2 regions of the Kitasatospora sp. NPDC096077 genome follow, and region 1 is predicted to be linked to the other one. Evidence: predicted binding sites of a transcription regulator. Region 1 holds the regulator's gene; the other holds the start of a gene.
The links. The regulator HrcA, encoded in region 1, represses chaperone genes, less so after heat shock. The targets are predictions, from matches to a motif close to TTNGCACTCNGNNNNNCNGAGTGCNAA.
Positions count from the first base shown of each region.

Region 1 (11,259 bases):
CGCGGCCCGAACGGGGACGGCGTCTCGGCGGCGAGGGTGACCAGGTACGGGCGGCAGCCGTTCGGGAAGGACAGGTCGAAGGAGTGGGCGTCGTAGACCGGGTCGAAGGTGCGCACCGACAGGAAGGCCAGGTAGCGGCCGTCCGCGGTGAAGGCGGGCGAGGTGTCCAGGAAGCGCTGCGGGGTGACCTCGCCGACGGTGCGGGTGGCCAGGTCGGCCAGCACGATCTGGCGCAGCGAGTACGGGCCCATCCGGTGCACCGGGCGGGACCAGGCCAGGTGGGCCGAGTCCGGGCTGAACACCAGCCCGCTGACCTCGCCGTCGCCACTGCGGTCCAGCTGGTGCACGGCGCCGTCGGCCAGGGCGACCAGCAGCACCCGGCCGTCGTGCACGCCGAGCGCCGCCCGCTTCCCGTCCGGGGAGACCACCAGCGAGTTGACCCGGCCGAGCTGTCCGGCGGCCAGCCGGCGCCGCTCGGGGCCGTGCACGGCGGGGGCGTACTCCAGGGCGTCCTCGCCCTCGGCGTCGGTCACCCAGAGCACGCCCTGGGCGCCGTCCGCGCCCGGCACCACCCGGGCCAGCCGGGCGCGCACGCCCGGGGTCTCGTCCAGCACCCGGGCCGGGCCCTCCCGGTGGGTCAGCCAGTGCACGCTGCCGCGCACCACCGCGGCGCTGGCCCGGCCGGTGCGGTCCGGGGCGACGGAGTCGAGCCAGTGCGCGGCGGACACCGGGCGGGGGCGGCGGCCGGTGCGCGGGCCGGCCAGCCGGACGTCCAGGCGGCGCGGCGCGGCGGTGTCCAGGTCGTCCAGCAGCCAGAGGTCGCCGGCCCGGTGGAAGACCACCCGGGTGCCGTCGGTGCTCGCACCGCGGGCGTAGAAGCCGTCCGGGTCGGTGCCGTGCCGGCGCAGGTCGGTGCCGTCCGGGAGGCTGGACCACAGCTCGCCGACGCCCTGGTGGTCGGACAGGAAGGCGATCCGGCTGCCGCGCCCGCCGTCCCCGGCGACCCACAGCGGGGAGTCGAGCTGCCCGTCCAACTCCTCGTGGATCCGCGTGAATTCGTCCCGGCCGAGCCACAGCCGGCCCGCCCGGCCGCCCCGGTAGCGCTTCCACCAGGCCGGCTCGCGGTTGTTGAAGGTGGCCAGCAGCACGCGGTCGCCGTCCGGTTCGAAGGCCAGCCCGCCGACCGGCCCGTACGACAGCCGCACCGGCGGGCCGCCGTCCAGCGGCAGCGCGTGCGCCCAGCTGCGGCGCCCCCCGGCCTCGCCCGCGCCGGTGGTGGCGATCGGACGCCCGTCCGCGGTCCACCCCTGCACCCGGGTCGCCTCGTTGCCCCAGTGGGTGAGCCGCCGGGACGGACCGCCGTCCACCGGCACCACGTGCACCTCGGGGGCGCCGTCCCGGGTCGAGGTGAAGGCGATGAGCCGCCCGTCCGGGGAGAACCGGGGGTGGCGCACCGGCAGGTGATCGGCGGTCAGCCGCCAGGCCCGGCCGCCGTCCAGCGGGGCGAGCCAGAGGTCGTCCTCGGCGACGAAGGCGGCCAGGTCACCGTGCAGATGGGGATGGCGCAGATAGGCGCCCGCGGAGGTGCTCAGGGAGTCCGTCACGCCGCCAGCGTAGGCAGGTGCGGGTACGAGCCGCTCCGTTTTCGGCAACTCCCGCCCGGCGCGCGGGGGTTACGCCCAGCGCCCGGTGCGCCCCAGCAGCAGCGCCCCGGCCGCCACCCCGGCGGTCGAGGTGCGCAGCACCGACGGGCCCAGCCGGTACGGCTTCGCGCCCGCCTCGGCGAAGGCGGCCAGCTCCTCCGGGGAGACCCCGCCCTCCGGGCCGACCACCAGCACGATGTCCCCGGCGTCCGGCAGGGCGGCCTGCGCCAGCGGCTCGGCGCCCTCCTCGTGCAGCACGGCGGCGAGCGCGGCCTGTGCCAGCAGCGGGGCCAGCTGCCGGGTGGTCATCGGCTCGCGCACCTCGGGGAAGCGCAGCCGGCGGGACTGCTTGCCCGCCTCCCGGGCGGTGGCCCGCCACTTGGCGAGCGCCTTGGCGCCGCGCTCGCCCTTCCACTGGGTGATGCAGCGCGAGGCGGACCAGGGGACCACCACGTCCACGCCGACCTCGGTCATGGTCTCCACGGCCAGCTCGCCGCGGTCGCCCTTGGGCAGCGCCTGGACGACGACGATCCGCGGGGCCGGCTCCGGCTCCCGGCGCACCGCGGTGACGGTGACCTCGATCGCGTCCTTGCCGAGCACCGCGGCGACGGTGCCGTCCACGCCGAGTCCCAGGCCGTCCGCCAGGGTCACCGCCTCGCCGGCCGCCAGCCGCTTCACCGCGGCCGCGTGCCGCCCCTCCGCCCCGTCCAGCCGCACCACGGCCCCGGGCGCGGCGGCGGCGAGCCGCTCGGTCTCGACGACGAAGACGGGCGCGGTCATGACGGGGGAACCTCCGGGGGAACGGGACGTGGGACAACGCGAAGGGGGTGCCGGGGCTGGCCCCCGGCACCCCCTCACGGACGGCTACCGGCCGTTGAAGGCGTCCTTCAGGCGCGAGAACAGCCCCTGCTGGCCCGGCGCGAACTGGCCGGACGGGCGCTCCTCGCCGCGCAGTACGGCGAGCCGGCGCAGCAGTTCCTCCTGCTCGGCGTCGAGCTTGGTGGGCGTCTGCACCTCGACGTGCACTATCAGGTCGCCCCGGCCGCCGCCGCGCAGGTGGGTGATGCCCCTGCCGTGCAGCGGGATCGACTGGCCGGACTGGGTGCCGGGCCGGATGTCGACCTCCTCCAGCCCGTCCAGGGTCTGCAGCGGCACCTGGGTGCCGAGCGAGGCGGCCGTCATCGGGATGGTGACGGTGCAGTGCAGGTCGTCGCCGCGCCGCTGGAACACCGCGTGGGTGGTCTCGGCGATCTCGACGTACAGGTCGCCGGCCGGGCCGCCGCCGGGGCCGACCTCGCCCTCGCCGGCCAGCTGGATCCGGGTGCCGTTGTCGACACCGGCCGGGATCTTGACCGTCAGGGTGCGGCGGGCCCGCACCCGGCCGTCGCCGGCGCACTCGGGGCACGGGGTCGGCACGACGGTGCCGAAGCCCTGGCACTGCGGGCAGGGGCGCGAGGTCATGACCTGGCCCAGGAAGGAGCGGGTCACCTGGGAGACCTCGCCCTTGCCGCGGCACATGTCACAGGTCTGCGCGGAGGTGCCGGGGGCCGCGCCCTCGCCGCTGCAGGTGGTGCAGGTGACGGCGGTGTCGACCTGGAGTTCCTTGGTGGTGCCGAAGGCGGCCTCCTCCAGGGTGATCTCCAGCCGAATCATGGCGTCCTGGCCGCGGCGGGTGCGCGAGCGCGGGCCGCGCTGGCCGGCCGCGGCGCCGAAGAAGGCGTCCATGATGTCGGAGAAGCCGAAGCCCGCCGCGCCGGCCCCGAAGCCGCCCGCGCCGCCGCCGGGCGACAGCGGGTCGCCGCCGAGGTCGTAGACCTGACGCTTCTGCGGGTCGGAGAGCACCTCGTAGGCGGCGTTGATCTCCTTGAACCGCTCCTGCGTCTTCGGGTCCGGGTTGACGTCCGGGTGCAGTTCGCGTGCCAGGCGCCGGAACGCCTTCTTGATCTCGTCCTGCCCCGCATCCCGTCGGACGCCGAGTACCGCGTAGTAGTCCGTGGCCACCAAATGCTCCGCTTGTTCCGCCTGTAGTAGTGCTGCGACTGGTCACCGCCGTTGAATCCCTCAACGGCGGCTGCTTGCTACGACTCGGCCAGGATCTGACCCACGTACCGTGCCACCGCCCGCACCGCCCCCATTGTGCCCGGGTAGTCCATCCGGGTCGGACCGATCACACCTAGTTTGGCCACGCTCTCGTCGCCCGAACCGTAACCGACGGAGACGACCGAGGTGGAATTCAGCCCCTCGTACGCGTTCTCCCGCCCGATCCGGACCGTCATCGCGGCGTCGGTGGTCTCACCCAGGAGGCGGAGCAGGACGACCTGCTCCTCCAGGGCCTCCAGCACCGGCTGGATGGTGAGCGGGAAGTCGTGCCCGAAACGGGTCAGGTTGGCCGTGCCGGCCAGCATGATCCGTTCCTCGTTCTGTTCGGCGAGCGCCTCGAACAGCGTCGCCAGGACCGTACTGACGGTCGGGCGGTCGGCCTGTTCGAAGACCGCCGGCAGCTCCTCCAGCAGCCCCGGGACGTCCGGCAGCCGCTGACCGGCCGCCCGCGCGTTGATCCGCGACCGCAGGTCCGCCAGGACCGTCTCGCCGACCGTGCCCGGGCAGTCGACCATCCGCTGCTCGACCCGGCCGGTGTTGGTGATCAGCACCAGCATCACCTTGGCCGGGGCCAGCGCCACCAGCTCGATGTGCCGGACGGTCGAGCGGGTGAGCGAGGGGTACTGCACCACGGCGACCTGCCGGGTCAGCTGCGCGAGCAGCCGCACCGTGCGGGTGACCACGTCGTCCAGGTCGACGGCGCCGTCCAGGAAGTGCCGGATCGCCCGGCGCTCCGGGGAGCTCATCGGCTTGATCTCGGCGAGCTTGTCGACGAACAGCCGGTAGCCCTTGTCGGTGGGGATCCGCCCCGCACTGGTGTGCGGCTGGTGGATGTACCCCTCCTCCTCCAGCGCCGCCATGTCGTTGCGCACCGTCGCCGGGGACACCCCGAGGTTGTGCCGCTCCACCAGGGCCTTGGAGCCCACCGGCTCCTCGGTGCCCACGTAGTCCTGGACGATCGCGCGCAGCACGGCGAGCTTGCGGTCGTCCAGTTGGCGGACCTCTCCGGCCATGGGGCACGCACCTCCGTCTTCGCGCGTTGTCCGTCTGTGATGCTGCGAGCCGCTCCTGCGGAGGGGCCCGACCTTGGCACTCTGCGCACACGAGTGCCAAAACCGTACCTGCCAGTGTACGGCCCGGGTCCTACCGCAGGAACGGCCCGACCGGGGTGATCCTGCCCGCAGTTCCGGACGGCCGCCACGACACTCCGTGTGCCGGGGTGGTGCCCCGGGGCCGTCCGGGTGGCAGCATCGAAAGCGACGGCGAACGGAGGAGCAAGCAATGTCGAGCTCGGGCCAGCACACCCGTTTCGCGCCCGACCGCGGCCTGACCGGCCGCATGGTCGCGACGATGTTCGTGATCGGGCTGCTGTACGTCGGTTTCACGGGCCTGCTGATCGTGCTGCTGCGCGGGGCCTGGCCGCTGATCGTGCTGATCTCCGGCGGGCTGTTCGTGGCCCAGTTCTGGTTCAGCGACAAGATCACCGAGCGGGCGATGGGCGCCCGTCCGGTGACCGAGGAGGAGTACCCCCAGCTGCACGGCACCATCGACCGGCTCTGCGCGCTGGCCGACATGCCCAAACCCCGGGTGGCGGTCGCGGACAACGACATGCCGAACGCCTTCGCCACCGGCCGCAACCCGCAGAACGCCGTGGTGTGCGTCACCACCGGCCTGCTGCGCCGGCTCGAACCGGAGGAGCTGGAGGGCGTCCTCGCGCACGAGCTGTCGCACGTCGCCCACCGGGACGTCGCGGTGATGACCATCGCCGGCTTCCTCGGGGTGCTCGCCGGGGCGATGACCCGGATCGCGATGTACGGCGGGTTCATGGGCGGCGGGCGCAACAACAACGACCAGAACGCGGCCATCGCGGCGCTGATCATCCCGCTGGTGTCGATCGTGGTCTACGCGATCAGCTTCCTGCTCACCCGGCTGCTGTCCCGCTACCGCGAGCTGGCCGCCGACCGGGCCGCCGCCCAGCTCACCGGCCGACCCAGCGCGCTGGCCTCGGCCCTGACCAAGGTGACCGGGCAGATCGCCGCCATCCCCAGCGAGGACCTGCGCAAGTCGCAGCCCTACAACGCCTTCTACTTCGCCCCCGCGCTGAGCGCCAAGGAGACCGCCGCCCAGCTGTTCTCCACCCACCCGACGCTGGAGAAGCGGCTGGCCCAGCTGGCGAAGATCTCCGAGCAGCTCGGCCGCTGACCCCCGACCCGGAAGGCACCCCCGTGGGAATCCTGGACGCCCTGTTCGGCCGCACCAAGCCCGTCAAACCCGACCTCGACCAGCTGTTCGGCCTGCCGTCCGCCGCGCTCACCCTGGAGGCCGGGGCCGGGTTCCTGCCCACCGGGCTGGGCTCGGTCTGCTTCGCGGCCGTCGAGGGCGGGGCCTTCGTCCAGGTGGAACAGCAGGTCCGGGCCCTGCTGGACGCCGACACCGAACGCGGCGGCGTCCCGGTGGAGGCCTCCAAGGACGGCTACGGCTACTCCTGGCTGCTCGCCCGGCACACCCCCGAGGAACTGCCGGAGCTGGTGAACGACCTGCACGCGGTCAACAGCGAGCTGGAGGCCAACGGCTTCGGGCCGCAGCTGCTCTGCTCGCTGGTCGCCTTCCGCAACCCGGAGGGGCAGTCGCTGGCCCTGGTCTACCTCTACAAGCGCGGCACCTTCTACCCGTTCGCCCCGATGCCCGGCGGCGGGGAGCGGCGCAACAGCCCGCTGGAGCTCCAGGTCAACGCGCTGCTGGGGAACGACCTGCGGCTGGAGAAGGACCTCAGCCGCTGGTTCCCGGTCTGGGGCGCACCGGGCCTCTGACGCCCCGTCCGTAGACTCGCCACCATGCGCAGCCACCAGTACGGACCGGACCTCACCCCGCCGTGGAAGAAGCAGGCCCCCGCCCCGGAGGTGCCCGCGGAGCGGGACCTGGTGGTCGAGGAGGCGGCCACCGGCTACTGCGGGGCGGTGGTGCGCTGCGAGAAGACCGCCGAGGGGTTCACCGTCACCCTGGAGGACCGCTTCGGCCGGCACCGGGTCTTCCCGATGGTCCCGCGCGGCTTCCTGCTGGAGGGCCGGACGGTCACCCTGGTCCGCCCGACCGCCCCCGCGGCGCCCCGCACCCCTGCCCGCACCGCCTCCGGCTCCCTCGCCGTCCCCGGCGCCCGCGCCCGGGTCGCCCGCGAGTCCCGGATCTATGTGGAGGGGCGGCACGACGCCGAACTGGTCGAGCGGGTCTGGGGCGACGACCTGCGGATCGAGGGCGTCGTCGTCGAGTACCTGCGGGGCATCGACGACCTCCCGGCGATCGTCGCCGACTTCGCCCCCGGCCCCGGCCGCCGCCTCGGCGTCCTGGTCGACCACCTGCTCCCCGGCACCAAGGAGCACCGGATCGCCGCCCGGGTCACCGGCGACTCGGTGCTGGTCGTCGGCCACCCCTACATCGACATCTGGCAGGCCGTGAAGCCGTCGTCCGTGGGCATCCCCGGCTGGCCCGCCGTCCCGCGGGGGGAGGACTGGAAGGAGGGCACCTGCCGCCGCCTCGGCTGGCCGGTGGACACCCCGGCGGCCTGGAAGCGAATCCTGTCGAAGGTGGACAGCTACAAGGACCTGGAGCCCGAACTCCTCGCGAAGGTCGAGGAGTTGATCGACTTCACGGCCCTCCCGGAGTGACCCCGGGGGAATTCAGAAGTCATCAGATCCACGCCCAGTGCACCCACCGGAACGACCTCACCAAACAGACTGGTCCTCATTGAAAGGTAGTCGGGCTCCCCGGCAAGGGTTTCCCGGCTCGGCTCGGTCAGTAGCACGCAGACGGCCTCACCCGGGTCAACGATGAGATATGCCGGGATTCCGGCCTCCGCGTAGAGCCCCCGCTTCGAGTAATAGTCCCTGAGCGAGCTCGCCCCTGAGACTACCTCGACCACCATGGCAGCCACAGCGACGTCAATCGCCGCACTCTCGAGAACCACGAGATCCGGCTGCAGCCGGCTGCCGCATCCCCAGTAGGCGAGGTCCTGCTTGGTCAGCCGGTACCACAGCTCGTGGGGGACCTGATGGATGAGGGACGCGACGATGAGGTTGGTCGTCATGTCGGAGCTCAGAGACAGCAGGATCTCCCCGGAGATGAGCTCGGCGCGGACACCCTCTGGGACGTCGAGCTCCTCCAGAACCCTCCACGATCGCGCACTTGGAGTAGTCACGCGAACACGATAGCCGTGAATCAGTCCACCAGGTCGCGGACGACGGCATCCGCCAGCAGCCTGCCCTGGAGGGTGAGGGCGGCGCGGCCCTGCTCGTAGGGCTCCTCGGCGAGGAGGCCGTCGGCGAGGGCCTTGGCGGCGGCGCGGCGGCCGGTGTCGGTCAGCAGGTCCAGCGGGATGCCGCGCTCCAGGCGCAGTTCCAGCAGGATCCGCTCGACCCGGCGGTCCTCCTCGCCCAGCACCTCGCGGCCCAGGGCCGGGGTGCGGCCCTCGGCGAGGGCCTGGGCGTAGGCGGCGGGGTGCTTGGCGTTCCACCAGCGGACGCCGCCGACGTGGCTGTGGGCGCCGGGGCCGGCGCCCCACCAGTCGGCGCCGGTCCAGTAGAGCTCGTTGTGGCGGCAGCGGCCCTCGGGGGTGGTGGCCCAGTTGGAGACCTCGTACCAGGAGTAGCCGGCCGCACTGAGCGCCTGCTCGGCGATGAGGTAGCGGTCGGCGTGCACGTCGTCGTCGATCATCGGCAGTTCGCCGCGCTTGACCCGGGCGGCCAGCTTGGTGCCGTCCTCGACGATCAGCGAGTACGCGGAGACGTGGTCGGGCCCGGCGCCGATCGCGGCGTCCAGGGAGGCCCGCCAGTCGTCGTCGGACTCGCCGGGGGTGCCGTAGATCAGGTCGAGGTTGACGTGCTCGAAGCCGGCCTCCCGGGCCTCGGCCACGCACGCCTCGGGGCGGCCGGGGGTGTGGTGGCGGTCGAGCAGCCGGAGGACGTGCGGGCGGGCGCTCTGCATGCCGAAGGAGATCCGGTTGTAGCCGCCCTCGCGCAGTTCGGCCAGGTAGGCCGGGTCGACGGACTCCGGGTTGGCCTCGGTGGTGACCTCGGCGTCCGGGGCGATCCCGAACTCCTCGCGCAGCGCGGCCAGCATCTTCACCAGGTCGCGGGCCGGCAGCAGGGTCGGGGTGCCGCCGCCGAGGAAGACCGTCCGCACCGGCAGGTCGACGTCCCCGAGCACCCTGCGGGCGTGCCGGATCTCGGCGACCACGTTGTCCGCGTAGGTCTCCTGGGAGGCGACCGCCCCGGAGGAGCGCAGCTCGGTGGCGGTGTAGGTGTTGAAGTCGCAGTAGCCGCAGCGGCTGGCGCAGTACGGCACGTGCAGGTAGAAGCCGAACGGCCGTCGGCCCAGCCCGGTGAGGGCGTGCGCGGGCAGGGAACCGTCGGACGGCACCGGTTCGCCGTCGGGGAGTGCGGAGGGCATGACCCCATTGTCCCGTACGGCCCGACCGAACACGCGGGCCGTACGGGAGCGGGGGCTCAGGCCTCGTTGGCGCCCGCGTACATCGCGGTCACCGCGTCCGCGTAGGTCCGCTCGACGACCGGGCGCTTGATCTTCAGGCTCGGGGTGAGCTCGCCGTGCTCGATGTCGAGGTCGCGGGGCAGCAGGTGGAACTTCTTGATCGTCTGCCAGCGCTGGAGGTCGGCGTTGACCCGCTTGACGAAGCCCTCGATCAGCTGGTGCACGGCCGGGTCGGCGGCCAGCTCGGCGTAGCTCTTGCCGGCCAGGCCGCGCTCGGCGGCCCACGGCATCAGCACCGCCTCGTCCAGGCCGATCAGCGCCGTGCAGTAGTTGCGGCCGTTGCCGATCACCAGGATGTTGCTGACGAACGGGCAGACCGCCTTGAACTTGCCCTCGACCTCGCTGGGCGCCACGTACTTGCCGCCGGAGGTCTTGAACAGGTCCTTCTTGCGGTCGGTGATCCGCAGGAAGCCGTCGGCGCTGAGCTCGCCGATGTCCTCGGTGTGGAACCAGCCGTCCGGCTCCAGCACCTCGGCGGTCTTCTCCGGCAGGTCGTGGTAGCCGCGCATGACGCCGGGGCCGCGCAGCAGGATCTCGCCGTCCTCGGCGATCCGCACCTCGGTGCCGGGCAGCGGGCGGCCGACCGTGCCGATCCGCACGTCCTCCTTGCGGTTGACGCAGGAGCCGGCGCTGGTCTCGCTCAGCCCGTAGCCCTCCAGGATCGGCACCCCGGCGCCGAGGAAGAAGTAGCCGATCTCGGGGGCGAGCGCGGCGCTGCCGGAGACCGCGCCGCGCAGCCGGCCGCCGAAGGCCGCCCGGATCTTCGCGTACACCAGCTTGTCGGCCAGCGCGTGCTGCAGCCGCAGGCCCAGCGGGGCGGACTCGACGCCGGTGGCGACCCGGCTCTCCTGGACCACCCGGGCGTGCTCGCGGGCGACCTTGGCGGCCCACAGGAAGATCTTGTACTTGGCGCCGCCCTCGGCCCGGGCCCGGCCGGCGATGCCGTTGTAGACCTTCTCGAAGATGCGCGGCGCCGAGGCCATCACGGTGGGCCGGATGACCGGCAGGTTGTGGATGATCCGGTCGACCCGGCCGTCCAGCGCCATCACGTGGCCGGTGGCGATCTGGCCGGAGATCAGGGTCTTGCCGAAGACGTGCGACAGCGGCAGCCACATGAACTGGACGTCGTCCGGGCCGAGCAGGCCGCTGGACTCCTGGGCCCGGCCCTCGTACGCCCAGCAGTCGTGCACCAGGCGCACGCCCTTGGGGCGGCCGGTGGTGCCGGAGGTGTAGATCAGGGTGGCCAGCTGCTCCTTGTCGAGCGCGGCCACCGCCTTCTCGACCGCGTCCGGGTGCTGCTCCAGGTACTCGGCGCCGCGCCGCTCCAGCTCGGCCAGGGTGATCAGGTCCAGGCCCGCGGTACCGGGCGCCTCGGCGGGCTCGTCGAAGAGGATCACGGTGCGCAGCTCGGGCAGCTCGTCGATGTGCTCGACGGCCTTGGCCAGCTGGGCGGCGTTCTCCGCGAACAGGGCCCGGGAGCCGGAGTTGGAGAGGATGAAGGCCGTCTCGTCCGCGTTGGTGCTCGGGTAGACCGTGGTGATGGCGGCGCCCGCGCACATCGCGCCGAGGTCGGTGAGGATCCACTCCAGCCGGGTGGAGGAGGCCAGCGCGACCCGGTCCTCCGGCTGGATGCCGAGCGCCATCAGGCCGGCCGCCACCGCCTTGACCCGGACCGCGGTCTGCGCCCAGGTGAGCGAGCGCCACTGTTCGGCGCCCGGCGCGCCGTCCGCGGCGTGCTCGTCGACCGTGACGGGGTGGCGGTAGGCCTCGGCGTTCGGGGTGGCGGCGACGCGCTCCAGGAACAGGTGGGCGACGGACGCCGGACGCCCGGCGACGATGTCGGCACTGCCGGAGTCGATCAGGGACTGCGCGGAACTCAACGAGGACCTCCGGGGGCGGGTGGCCGTCTGAGGGATTTGTCTCGGCGTCCGTGGGGGCGGGCGTCGGGCGCCGGTCCACGTGAGCGGTGAGCGGT
Region 1 covers NZ_JBEOSV010000002.1:123,829-135,087, reverse strand. Annotated here, with positions in the region: gene ABTZ03_RS02410 (S41 family peptidase) at 1-1,604, opposite strand, end outside; gene ABTZ03_RS02405 (16S rRNA (uracil(1498)-N(3))-methyltransferase) at 1,674-2,423, opposite strand; gene dnaJ (molecular chaperone DnaJ) at 2,508-3,644, opposite strand; gene hrcA (heat-inducible transcriptional repressor HrcA) at 3,722-4,756, opposite strand; gene htpX (zinc metalloprotease HtpX) at 5,025-5,945, shown strand; gene pspAB (PspA-associated protein PspAB) at 5,969-6,553, shown strand; gene ABTZ03_RS02380 (DUF3097 domain-containing protein) at 6,578-7,405, shown strand; gene ABTZ03_RS02375 (Uma2 family endonuclease) at 7,333-7,935, opposite strand; gene hemW (radical SAM family heme chaperone HemW) at 7,956-9,185, opposite strand; gene ABTZ03_RS02365 (AMP-dependent synthetase/ligase) at 9,242-11,164, opposite strand.

Region 2 (11,259 bases), on a different contig from region 1:
GGGCGAGGGACAGGTGGTAGTCCTGCACCAGCACCGCGGCGCCCGGGGCGGCCTCGGCGGCCAGGGCGTCCGCGAAGGCGGCGTTGTAGGCCCGGTAGGCGGCCCACTCGGTGCGGAAACCGGCGTCGAAGGAGGGCGCGGTCGGCGTCGCGTAGAGCAGGTGGTGGACGAACCAGAGGGTGGAGTTGGCGACGCCGTTGTAGGCGCGGGCGAAGGTCTCCGGGTCGATGTCGAGCATCCGCACGGCCTGGCCGCCGACCTCGTGCCCGGCCCGGTCGAGCCGGCCCTCGGGGGCCTCCCGGGCGGCTCTGCGGTCGGCGTCGTTCAGGGCGGCGCAGACCCAGACGGCGTCCGGGTCGTCGATCGCGGACAGGCCGGAGACCAGGCCGCCGCCGCCGCGGCGCAGGGTCAGTGTGCCGTCGTCGGCGGTGCTGAAGGACACCGGTCCCCGGTTGGAGGCCACCAGGACGGGGGCGGTGCCGGTCGCACTCGAACGTTCGGTCGTGAGATCGCCCATGGTTGGGATGTTGCCGGGGGGTCGGGTCGGCAAACGTTTCGGCAGGCGGTTCAGTGGCGGGTCGCGTACTCGGGGACAGTGTGCATCGGCGGGCGCTCCAGGGCCGTCACCGGGTGGGTGTGGGCGGTGAAGGCGCGGGTGTCCGGGTCGCGGCTGAACTGGGTGAGGTGGGGGTGGACCAGGTCGGCGGAGGCCTTGAGGCGGTGGGTGCGGTCGAGCCGCTCCAGGGCGGTGCGGTAGATCGTGGCGGCCATCCGGCCGAGGGCCTGGCCGTCCTGGTGGCGGTGGTGCCGGACGCCGACGTCGACCTGGGCCAGGGCGTCCAGTCCGACCAGTTCCAGGGCGTCGACCAGCAGGCCGAGCTCGACGCCGTAGCCGGTGGGGAAGGGCAGCCGTTCGAGCAGCGGGCGGCGGGCCGCGTACTCGCCGCCGAGCGGCTGGACGAAGCCGGCGAGTTCCGGCCAGTGCAGGTTGAGCAGCGGGCGGGCGACGAGTTCGGTGACCCGGCCGCCGCCGACCGGCAGGACCGCCCCGCTCTCGGTCTCCAGCGGGCGGTCGTACATGGCCTTGACCAGCTGGACGGACTCGTCGGTCAGCAGCGGGCCGACGATGCCGGAGACGAAGGCCGGGTCGAACTCGCGCAGGTCGGCGTCCACGAAGCAGACGATGTCGCCGCGGGTGACCAGCAGCGAGCGCCAGAGCACCTCGCCCTTGCCGGGGACGGCGGGCAGCCGGGGCAGGATCCGGTCGCGGTGCTCCACCCGGGCGCCCGCGGCGGCGGCGACGGCGGCGGTGGCGTCGGTGGAGCCGGAATCCACCACGACGAGTTCGTCCACCAGGGGGATCCGCTCCATCAGCTCGCGCCGGACGGTGCGGACGATGTCGCCGACGGTGGCCTCCTCGTCCAGGGCCGGAAGGACGACGCTGACGGTGCGGCCGGTGCGCCGCTTGGCCTCCAGCAGGGTGTGCACCGGCCGGTCGGTCGCGCTCCACGAGCGGCGGCGGAGCCAGGACGCCGCCTGCGGGAGGAGCGCGGGGATCGGTTCGGCGGGCACGGTGACTCTCCTCGGCGGGATCGGGGTGGAACGGCTCATCTCGCTTGGCGGACGGACCCGTTCAGGGGTGACGCCTTCGGATACAGTCTTCGTACAGCGGTCGGACCTTTGCACGCCGGGGTCACCGTTGCGCACCGCCACAATTTCACAAGCTCATCCAGAGGGACTGAGGGAACGGCCCGTTGACGTCCCGGCAACCTTCTCGCTCGGCTGTCTGTCGACAGGCCCCGGCGGGACAGGTGCCAATTCCGGCCTGTGGCGCGACCGCGCCGCGGGGAAGATGAGGAGAGAGGCCTCCGCCATCATGGCCATCGACACTGCCGCACCTGTTTCCGTGGACCTCGGCCCCGCCGCCGCGCTGTCCTGTCGGGAGTGCGGAACCCGGTTCCCGCTCGGCCCCAGCTTCGCCTGCCTGGAGTGCTTCGGGCCGCTGGAGATCGCCTACGAGTTCGGGAGCGAGCGCGCCGAGGAGCTGCGCAAGCGGATCGAGTCCGGCCCCGCGTCCATCTGGCGGTACGCGCCGCTGCTGCCGGTGCCGGCCGACGTCGCCTCCAAGCCCAACCTGAACCCCGGCTGGACCCCGCTGGTCAAGGCGGACAACCTGGGTCGTGAGCTCGGCTTCACCGCGCAGCTGCACATCAAGGACGACTCCGGCAACCCCACCCACTCGTTCAAGGACCGGGTGGTGGCCTGCGCGATCGAGGCGGCCCGGGCGTTCGGGTACACCACGCTGTCCTGCTCCTCCACCGGCAACCTGGCCGGCGCGGTGGGCGCGGCGGCGGCCCGGGCCGGGTTCCGGTCCTGCGTCTTCATCCCGCACGACCTGGAGCAGGGCAAGGTCGTGATGGCCGGGGTGTACGGCGGCGAGCTGGTCGGCATCGAGGGCAACTACGACGACGTGAACCGCTTCTGCTCGGAGCTGATCGGGGACCCGGCCGGCGAGGGCTGGGGCTTCGTCAACGTCAACCTGCGGCCGTACTACGGCGAGGGCTCCAAGACGCTGGCGTACGAGATCTGCGAGCAGCTGGGCTGGCGCCTGCCGGAGCAGATCGTCATCCCGATCGCCTCCGGCTCCCAGCTGACGAAGATCGACAAGGGGCTGCAGGAGCTGATCAGGCTGGGGCTGGTCGAGGACCGGCCGTACCGGATCTTCGGCGCCCAGGCGGAGGGCTGCTCGCCGGTGTCGGCGGCGTTCAAGGCCGGCCGGGACGTGATCAAGCCGGTGAAGCCGGACACCATCGCCAAGTCGCTGGCGATCGGCAACCCGGCGGACGGCCCGTACGTGCTGGACATCGCCCGCCGCACCGGCGGCGCGGTCGAGGACGTCACGGACGCGGAGGTCGTGGCGGCGATCCGGCTGCTGGCCCGGACCGAGGGCATCTTCGCCGAGACCGCGGGCGGGGTGACCGTCGGCGTGCTGAAGAAGTTGGTCGAGACGGGTCAGCTGGACCCGGCCAAGGAGACCGTCGCGATCAACACCGGCGACGGCCTGAAGACCCTGGACGCCGTCTCCGAGGCCGGGATGACCGCCGTCATCCGCCCGACGCTGGACGCCTTCCACTCCGCCGGTCTCGCGTCCGCCTGAACCACCCCCACCCCGCAAGGAGAGCCATGAGCGCCAACGTCCGCATCCCCACCATCCTGCGCACCTACACCGGCGGTGCGGCCGAGGTGACCGCCGAGGGGGCCACCCTGGCCGAGGTCATCGCCCACCTGGAGCAGAACCACGCGGGCATCTCGGCCCGGATCCTGGACGACACCGGCAAGCTGCGCCGCTTCGTCAACGTGTACGTGAACGACGACGACGTGCGGTTCGCCGAGGGCCTGGCGACCGAGATCGGGGACGGCGCCAGCGTCTCGATCATTCCGGCGGTGGCCGGCGGCTGCTGAGCCGTTCGGCGGTCGCGTTTCCGGGTTGCTTTCCGGGTCGCCCCGCGCCGCCCGTGCGTACGGAATTCCACTCTCCGTACGCACGGGCGGCGCGTTCGCATTTCGGCGGGAATATTTCCCGCTCAAGTCGGAGTAGAGTGTGGCTCTGCTGGGAACAGGGCCGCCCTTCCGGCGCACGGGGTGCTTCGCCGGAGGTCGTCCGACCGGCGGGACCGGCCCGGGGTCGTTCCCGGGAAACATGTCAGGCAGATGTCAGAATTCCTGCGGGCATTTGGGTAATTCGTCCGCTATGTCCGGCGGCGAATGCCGAGTTCCTCCCGGTTTGTTCACTCTTGTCTCTTGACGGGCCCTCGGAATTCCCGGCGGTTGACCCTGTTGCAGAGGGCGTCGGTCCGGATACATTCAGCGGCGGTCGACGTAATCAACCGCTCACGGAAGCCGTCCGGCGCCCCCGTGCGGAGGATTGCGGCGTGCACGGCTGCGCTCAGGGGGGGTTCCCCGGGCCGGCCTTCAAACCAGACCCGGGCCCGCGACCTGCGGGACCGTGAAGGGCCAGCACAGCACTAGGGGAGTTCGGAATGGCTCAGGGCACCGTCAAGTGGTTCAACGCGGAGAAGGGCTACGGCTTCATCGCGGTCGACGGTGGTGCGGACGTCTTCGTCCACTACAGCGCGATCCAGATGGACGGCTACCGCACCCTCGAGGAGGGCCAGCGGGTCGAGTTCGAGATCTCCCAGGGACAGAAGGGCCCGCAGGCGGACATGGTCCGCGCGGCGGTCTGACCCCTTCCGACTCCAGGAGCTCGGCGCGGCCCACTGCTGGTGGACCTCCTGCTTCTCGACGGGCCCGTACGACACGCGTCGTACGGGCCCGTTCGCGTTGCCGTGCGGGCCTGTTCGCGTTCCCGTACGGGCCCGTCGGGCGGCTCGCGGGTTGCCGATTGGGCTTGCACTCGACCACCCGGAGTGCTAATCATTGGCGTTAGCACTCACAGTGTGAGAGTGACAGCGGACCGGGTCGGTGAGGCCCCCGGGAGCGGTAGGGGAATGGACCTCCGCGCACCAGGGCCGTCCGTCGCGGGCACCCCTTGGTCCGAGCAGTCGACCGTGTCCCGGAGGACCACTTCTGATGGCCAAGATCATCGCCTTTGATGAGGAAGCTCGCCGCGGCCTTGAGCGTGGCATGAACCAGCTCGCCGACGCCGTGAAGGTCACGCTCGGCCCCAAGGGCCGCAACGTCGTGCTGGAGAAGAAGTGGGGCGCCCCCACGATCACCAACGACGGTGTCTCCATCGCCAAGGAGATCGAGCTCGAGGACCCGTACGAGAAGATCGGTGCGGAGCTCGTCAAGGAGGTCGCCAAGAAGACGGACGACGTCGCGGGTGACGGCACCACCACCGCCACCGTGCTCGCCCAGGCCCTGGTTCGCGAGGGTCTGCGCAACGTCGCCGCCGGCGCCAACCCGATGGCCCTGAAGCGCGGTATCGAGAAGGCCGTCGCCGCCGTCTCGGACCAGCTGCTGGCCCAGGCCAAGGACGTGGAGACCAAGGAGCAGATCGCCTCCACCGCCTCCATCTCCGCCGCCGACACCCAGATCGGCGAGCTCATCGCCGAGGCCATGGACAAGGTCGGCAAGGAAGGCGTCATCACCGTCGAGGAGAGCAACACCTTCGGCCTGGAGCTTGAGCTCACCGAGGGCATGCGCTTCGACAAGGGCTACATCTCCGCCTACTTCGCCACCGACCTGGAGCGGATGGAGGCGACCTTCGAGGACCCGTACATCCTCATCGCCAACTCCAAGATCGGCTCGGTCAAGGACCTGCTCCCGCTGCTGGAGAAGGTCATGCAGAGCGGCAAGCCGCTCGTCATCATCGCCGAGGACGTCGAGGGCGAGGCCCTGTCGACCCTGGTCGTGAACAAGATCCGCGGCACCTTCAAGTCCGTCGCCGTCAAGGCCCCGGGCTTCGGCGACCGCCGCAAGGCCATGCTCGGCGACATCGCCATCCTCACCGGTGGCACCGTGATCTCCGAGGAGGTCGGCCTCAAGCTGGAGAACGCCGGCATCGACCTGCTGGGCACCGCCCGCAAGGTGGTCATCACCAAGGACGAGACCACCATCGTCGACGGTGGCGGCGACAGCGAGCAGGTCGCCGGTCGCGTGAGCCAGATCCGCGCCGAGATCGAGAACAGCGACTCGGACTACGACCGCGAGAAGCTCCAGGAGCGCCTCGCCAAGCTGGCCGGCGGCGTGGCCGTCATCAAGGCCGGCGCGGCCACCGAGGTGGAGCTCAAGGAGCGCAAGCACCGCATCGAGGACGCCGTCCGCAACGCCAAGGCCGCCGTCGAGGAGGGCATCGTCGCCGGTGGTGGCGTCGCGCTGCTGCAGGCCGGTGTCGCGTTCGACAAGCTGGAGCTGGACGGCGACGAGGCCACCGGTGCCAACATCGTCAAGGTCGCGCTGGAGGCCCCGATCAAGCAGATCGCGACCAACGCCGGCCTGGAGGGTGGCGTCGTGGTGGAGAAGGTGCGCAACCTCCCCGCCGGTCACGGCCTGAACGCCGCCACCAACGAGTACGTCGACCTGGTCGCCGCGGGCATCATCGACCCGGCCAAGGTCACCCGCTCCGCGCTGCAGAACGCCGCCTCCATCGCGGCGCTGTTCCTCACCACTGAGGCCGTCATCGCCGACAAGCCGGAGAAGGCCGCCGCGGCCGCCGGCGGCGGCATGCCGGGCGGTGACATGGACTTCTGATCCTGATCGGATTCCCGGTCGGATCGTCGATCCTCGTCCGCGTGGGCGGTTCCCTTCGGGGGGCCGCCCACGCGGCGTTTCCGGGGGCCGTCCATGCGGCGTTCCGGGGGTCGCCCACGCGGCGTTTCGGGGTTCCGGCGTTTCCGCGGAGAATGGACGGATGGCTTCCGACGACATCGAGACCGCCCTGCACAACGCCCGGGCGCTGATCCTGGCCGACCTCACCGCGCGGGACGTGGCGGACGCCGCCGTCGTCTCGCTGGTGGAGCAGGCCGTCGCCCACCGCCGCTGGTGGCTGGAGCAGTGGCCGGACGGCACCGAGTACGTGCTCGGGCTGGTCGCCCAGGACGTCCAGGACGCCCTGTTGGAGGCGTACGGGCGGTGGCCGCTGTGCACCGCCTGCGTGGCCGACGGGGACCCGCACGCGCTCGGCGTGGAGCCGGAGTTGGGGCCGGAGCCGCACTGGGTGTGCGGCAAGCAGGGCGCCGTGGTGGCGGCGGTGGGGGAGCTGGGGGCCTAACTGGGGTCCTAGGCGCCCTGGAGGGCGTCGAGTTCGGCCGTCAGGTTGGTGCGGGCGGGCTCGGTGAAGCGGTCGCGCGCGGTGGGGGTGCGGTAGAGGGCCGGGAGCGCCAGGAGTTGGCGCAGCACGGCGGCCCGGCCGGCCCGGAAGTCCGGCTCCGGGACGAAGCCGTACTCCTCCCGGACGGCGGCCGCGTACGCCGCGTAGGCCTCCGGGGTGCCGCCGAGCACGGCGAGGTCCGCGTCGCAGAGCACCTCGCCGTCGCGGTCGCCGGGGGCCGGGTCGTGGGTGACGGTGAGCAGGACCAGCCGCTCGACCGCGGCGACCCGGTCGGCGGGCAGGCCGCCGGCGGTCAGCGCGCGGACGGCCAGGGCGGCGCTGCGCTGCTCGTTCTCGGTGCGGTCGGGCCGGTAGACGGCGTCGTGGAACCAGGCGGCCAGCCGGACGGCGTCCGGGTCGGCGGCGTGCCCGGCGAGGGCGTCGACGTGGCCGAGCACCGCGCGCAGGTGCGCGGGGGTGTGGTAGCGGCGCTGCGGTTCGGACCAGCGGCGCAGCAGTTCCCGGCCGTACGGTTCGGGGTCCTCGGTGGTGCCGCAGCGGTGCAGCAGGGCGGTCCAGGCGGTGAGCAGGTCCTCGGTCGGCATGGGCCTCATTGTGGTGGGTCGGGGATTCGAGGTCCGCACCGGTGGACGGATGTGCCGTTCGGCGATATATGTAGGTGTATGACTGAACGCTCCATGCAGGAGCCGACGCTGCTGCTGCTCACCGCGCTGGCCGACGCCCCGAGACACGGCTACGCGCTCATCCAGGAGATCGACGCGATCTCGGACGGCCGGGTCAAGATGCGCACCGGCACGCTCTACGGGGCGCTCGACCGGCTGCTGACCCAGGGGCTGATCGAGGTCGCCGCCGAGGAGGTCGTGGACGGCCGGGCCCGGCGCAGCTACGCGCTGACCGACGCCGGACGGGACGCCCTGGCCAGCGAGGCCGAGCGGCTGCGGGCGGTGGCCACCGAGGCCGAGCGGCGGCTGACGAAGATCCGGTCGATGTTGCCGGGGAGGACCGGGTCGCAGGAGCGGCCCGCCGCGGGGGGAGGACTCTCATGACCATGCCGGTGATCGGCCCCACGCCGTCGGCGCTGCTGCGGGCCGCGCTGCAGCTCTACCCGGCGCGCTACCGCCGTGAGCGCGGCGAGGAACTGGCCGAGGTCTTCGCCGACACGACGGCCGAGGGCGGTCGGGTGGCGGTCGCCCGGGAGGCGCTCGGCCTGGCGGTGTACGGTCTGCGGGTGCGGCTCGGGCTGACCGGCGGGTCGGCGGCCGGACGGCTGCTGGCCCTGCTGGCGCCGATGGTCGCCGGGGCCGTGGTCGGGGCCACCATGGTGCCCTGGGTGGCCACACTGGAGCGGACCACCAGGTGGCTCGCCTGGGACGACTCGTTCGGGAACCACGTCCGGGCCTTCGCCCCGCCGGCGGCCGCGCTGCTGCTCGGAGTGGCGGCCCTGCTGGGCCGGTGGACGGCGGTTCGGGTCACCGCGCTGCTGCTGGGCGCCATCGGGTTGTACGACCTGGGTGACGCGGCCCTGGGGAGGACCCTCTTCGACGTCTGGTGGGTCGGCTACATCGGGATGGCCACGGTGCCGTTCGTGGTGGCCGGGCTGTTGCTGGCCGCCGCGCCGACCGATCTGCTGCCCAGGCCGAACCTGCGCACCGCCGGGCTGGTGGTGGCCTCGGCGGTCCTCGGCGGGATGCTGGAGGCGGTCCAGAACTGGGACGACACGACGTTCCCGCTGGACCTCCAGTGGTTCGTGGTGCTGCTGATCGCTCCGACGCTGCTGGCCCTCGCCGGGCTGCGCGGGCGGCTGGGGGCGGCGGCGGTCGGGCTGGCGGTGCTGGTGGTGACCGGGCCGGGCAGCCTGTTCAACATCTGGCGGGAGTCCCGCGGGATCTCGCACCTGCTGCCGGTCGCAGTGCCGGTGGTGGCCCTGCTGGTGCTGGTGGCGGTGGCGGAGCGCCGGTTCGGCCGGCGGGAGGCCGTCGGGGTGGTGCCGGGCCGGGCCTGAGGCCCGCGCCGGGAAAGGGCCTGAGGAGCGCCCCCGTTCCGGTGTGACCGGAACGGGGGCGTGGTCTCGCCGGGGCCGGGGGGATGTGGCAGGCTATCTGATATGTCTAGACCAATTTTCGAAGTCATCGCGCTGACGCCCCAGGACGCCCAGGCTGCCGAGTCGGGCGGCGCCGACCGGCTCGAACTGGTCACCGACATGGCCGCCGACGGACTCACCCCCTCGGTCGAGGACTTCGCCCGGATCCGGGCCGCCGTCGGCATCCCGCTGCGCGTGATGCTCCGGATCCGGGACGGCTTCGCCCCCGGCGACCTGGACGAGCTGTGCGCCCGGGCCGCCGCGCTGCGGGCCGAGGGCGCCGAGGAGTTCGTGCTCGGCTTCCTGGACGCCGAGGGCGCCGTCGACCTGGCCGCCACCACGACCGTCGCCGAGGCGATCGCCGGCTGCCGCTGGACCTTCCACCGGGCGATCGACCACAGCGCCGACCGGGCCGCCCTGCGGGCCGCCGTCGGCGCGCTGCCCGGGCTGGACACCTTCCTCACCTCCGGCGCGGCGGCCGGGGTGGACGCCGGGCGCGAGGTGCTCGCCGCCGAGCTGGCCCGCCGCGGCGAGCCGGGCTACACCCAGCGGATCCTGATCGGCGGCGGCCTGCGGGCCGAGCACCTCAAGGAGCTGCGGGCGGAGGGCTTCGACGCCTTCCACGTCGGCGGCGCGGTGCGGGCCGACGGCTGGCGGACGCCGGTGGACGCGGCCAAGGTCGCCGAGTGGCGGGCGCTGATCGACGCGTGAACCACGGCGGAAGGGGCCTCCCGGTGGCCGGCCCCTTCCGCGTCCCGACCGGACAGCGCTCAGCCGAGCTGCTCGGGCAGCGGCTCGCGGTGCAGCACCGTCAGCCCGGAGACGGCGCGGGTGAGCGCCACGTACAGCCGGCGCAGGCCGGTCCGCTCGTCCGGCTCCCCGGCGATCACCGCGGCCGGCTCGTCCAGCACCACGTAGTCGTACTCCAGACCCTTGGCGAGCGAGGCCGGGACGAGGGTCAGCCGGGCGTCGGCGCTGGTCTCGGTGCCGGGGGAGAGGTGCGGCAGCCCGGCCGCCGTGAGCAGCTCGCCGAGCCGCGGGATCCGGGCGTCGGCGGCGATCAGGCCGGTCGAGCCCTCGTGCTCCAGCGCCTCCCGGCAGGCCGCCAGGACGGCCTCCTCCCACGCCTCGGCCTCCTCGACCCGGCGGATCTCCAGCGAGCCGGGCGCGTCGCGGACCGAGGTGGCCGGGGCCAGGCCGGGGGCGATCGCGGGCAGCAGCCGGGAGGCGTACACGATGACCTCCTCGGGCACCCGGAAGCCCTTGGTCAGCTCCTCGATGTGCGCCTCCGGCTTGCCCAGGTGGCGCAGCGCCTCGGGCCAACTGGCCGTCGCCCACGGGGTGGTGCCCTGGGCGAGGTCGCCGAGGACGGTGGCCGAGCCGGTGGTGCAGCGGCGGCCGACGGCGCGGTACTGCATCGGCGAGAGGTCCTGGGCCTCGTCCAGCACCACGTGCCCGAGCGAGGGGGTGCGCTGCACCAGGTCGGTCGCCTCGTCGACCAGGACGGCGTCGGCCGGTGTCCAGCGCGCGGTCTTCACCGAGCGGCCGGGCTTGGGCCAGAGCACCGTCCGCTGCTCCTCGGCGGTCAGCACGCCCTCGGCGCACTCGGCCAGGAACTCCGGGTCGGAGAGCAGCCGCAGCACCAGCTTGGCCGGGTCGACGGCCGGCCAGCACTCCTTGACCACCGCCTTGACCGCGGCGTTGCGGGCCACCGCGTCCTGCACCCGGTCGTCCGGGGCCTCGCCGCCCTGCTCCATCTTCAGCAGCACGGCGTGCGAGATGCGCTGCGGCAGGGCGTCCCGGGCGGCGCCGTAGCGGATCTCGCGGCCCTTCAACTCCTCGATGATCTCGACCAGTTCGTACACCGGGACGCGCCAGCGGCGGGAGCCGCGGACCACCACGCAGGGCTCGGTGGGCAGCGTGATGCCGGCCCGTACGGCCCGGCGCAGCACCTCGGCCATCCGGGCGTCGCCCTTCAGCCGGGCCGCCTCCGGGGTGTCCTCGCCCCGCACCTCGACGTGGGCGACCAGCTGCTGCACGGTGGCCTGGCCGACCTCCAGCTCGCCGAGCGCCGGGAGGACCTGCTCGATGTAGGAGAGGAAGGCGTTGTTCGGGCCGATCACCAGGGTGCCGGTGCGGGCCAGCCGCTCCCGGTGGGCGTACAGCAGGTACGCGACGCGGTGCAGGCCGACGGCGGTCTTCCCGGTGCCGGGCGCCCCCTGGACGCAGATGGTGCCCGTGATGTCGGAGCGGACGATCTCGTCCTGCTCGGGCTGGATGGTGGCGACGATGTCGCGCATCGGGCCGACGCGGGGCTTCTCGATCTCGGCGGCGAGCAGTGCGGAGGCGGTGTCCGTCTCCGCCGGGTCGGTGAGGTGCTCGTCCT
Region 2 covers NZ_JBEOSV010000056.1:20,784-32,042, forward strand. Annotated here, with positions in the region: gene ABTZ03_RS33050 (alpha,alpha-trehalose-phosphate synthase (UDP-forming)) at 1-517, opposite strand, end outside; gene ABTZ03_RS33055 (glucosyl-3-phosphoglycerate synthase) at 568-1,572, opposite strand; SAM riboswitch class I at 1,723-1,859, shown strand; gene thrC (threonine synthase) at 1,877-3,157, shown strand; gene ABTZ03_RS33065 (MoaD/ThiS family protein) at 3,184-3,462, shown strand; gene ABTZ03_RS33070 (cold-shock protein) at 4,041-4,244, shown strand; gene groL (chaperonin GroEL) at 4,591-6,213, shown strand; gene ABTZ03_RS33080 (DUF8819 family protein) at 6,374-6,733, shown strand; gene ABTZ03_RS33085 (HD domain-containing protein) at 6,742-7,377, opposite strand; gene ABTZ03_RS33090 (PadR family transcriptional regulator) at 7,456-7,839, shown strand; gene ABTZ03_RS33095 (hypothetical protein) at 7,836-8,795, shown strand; gene ABTZ03_RS33100 (copper homeostasis protein CutC) at 8,898-9,584, shown strand; gene ABTZ03_RS33105 (HelD family protein) at 9,644-11,259, opposite strand, start outside.
Region 2: a site for HrcA is predicted at 4,408-4,434, ahead of groL (chaperonin GroEL). Genes of this name have one in related genera too.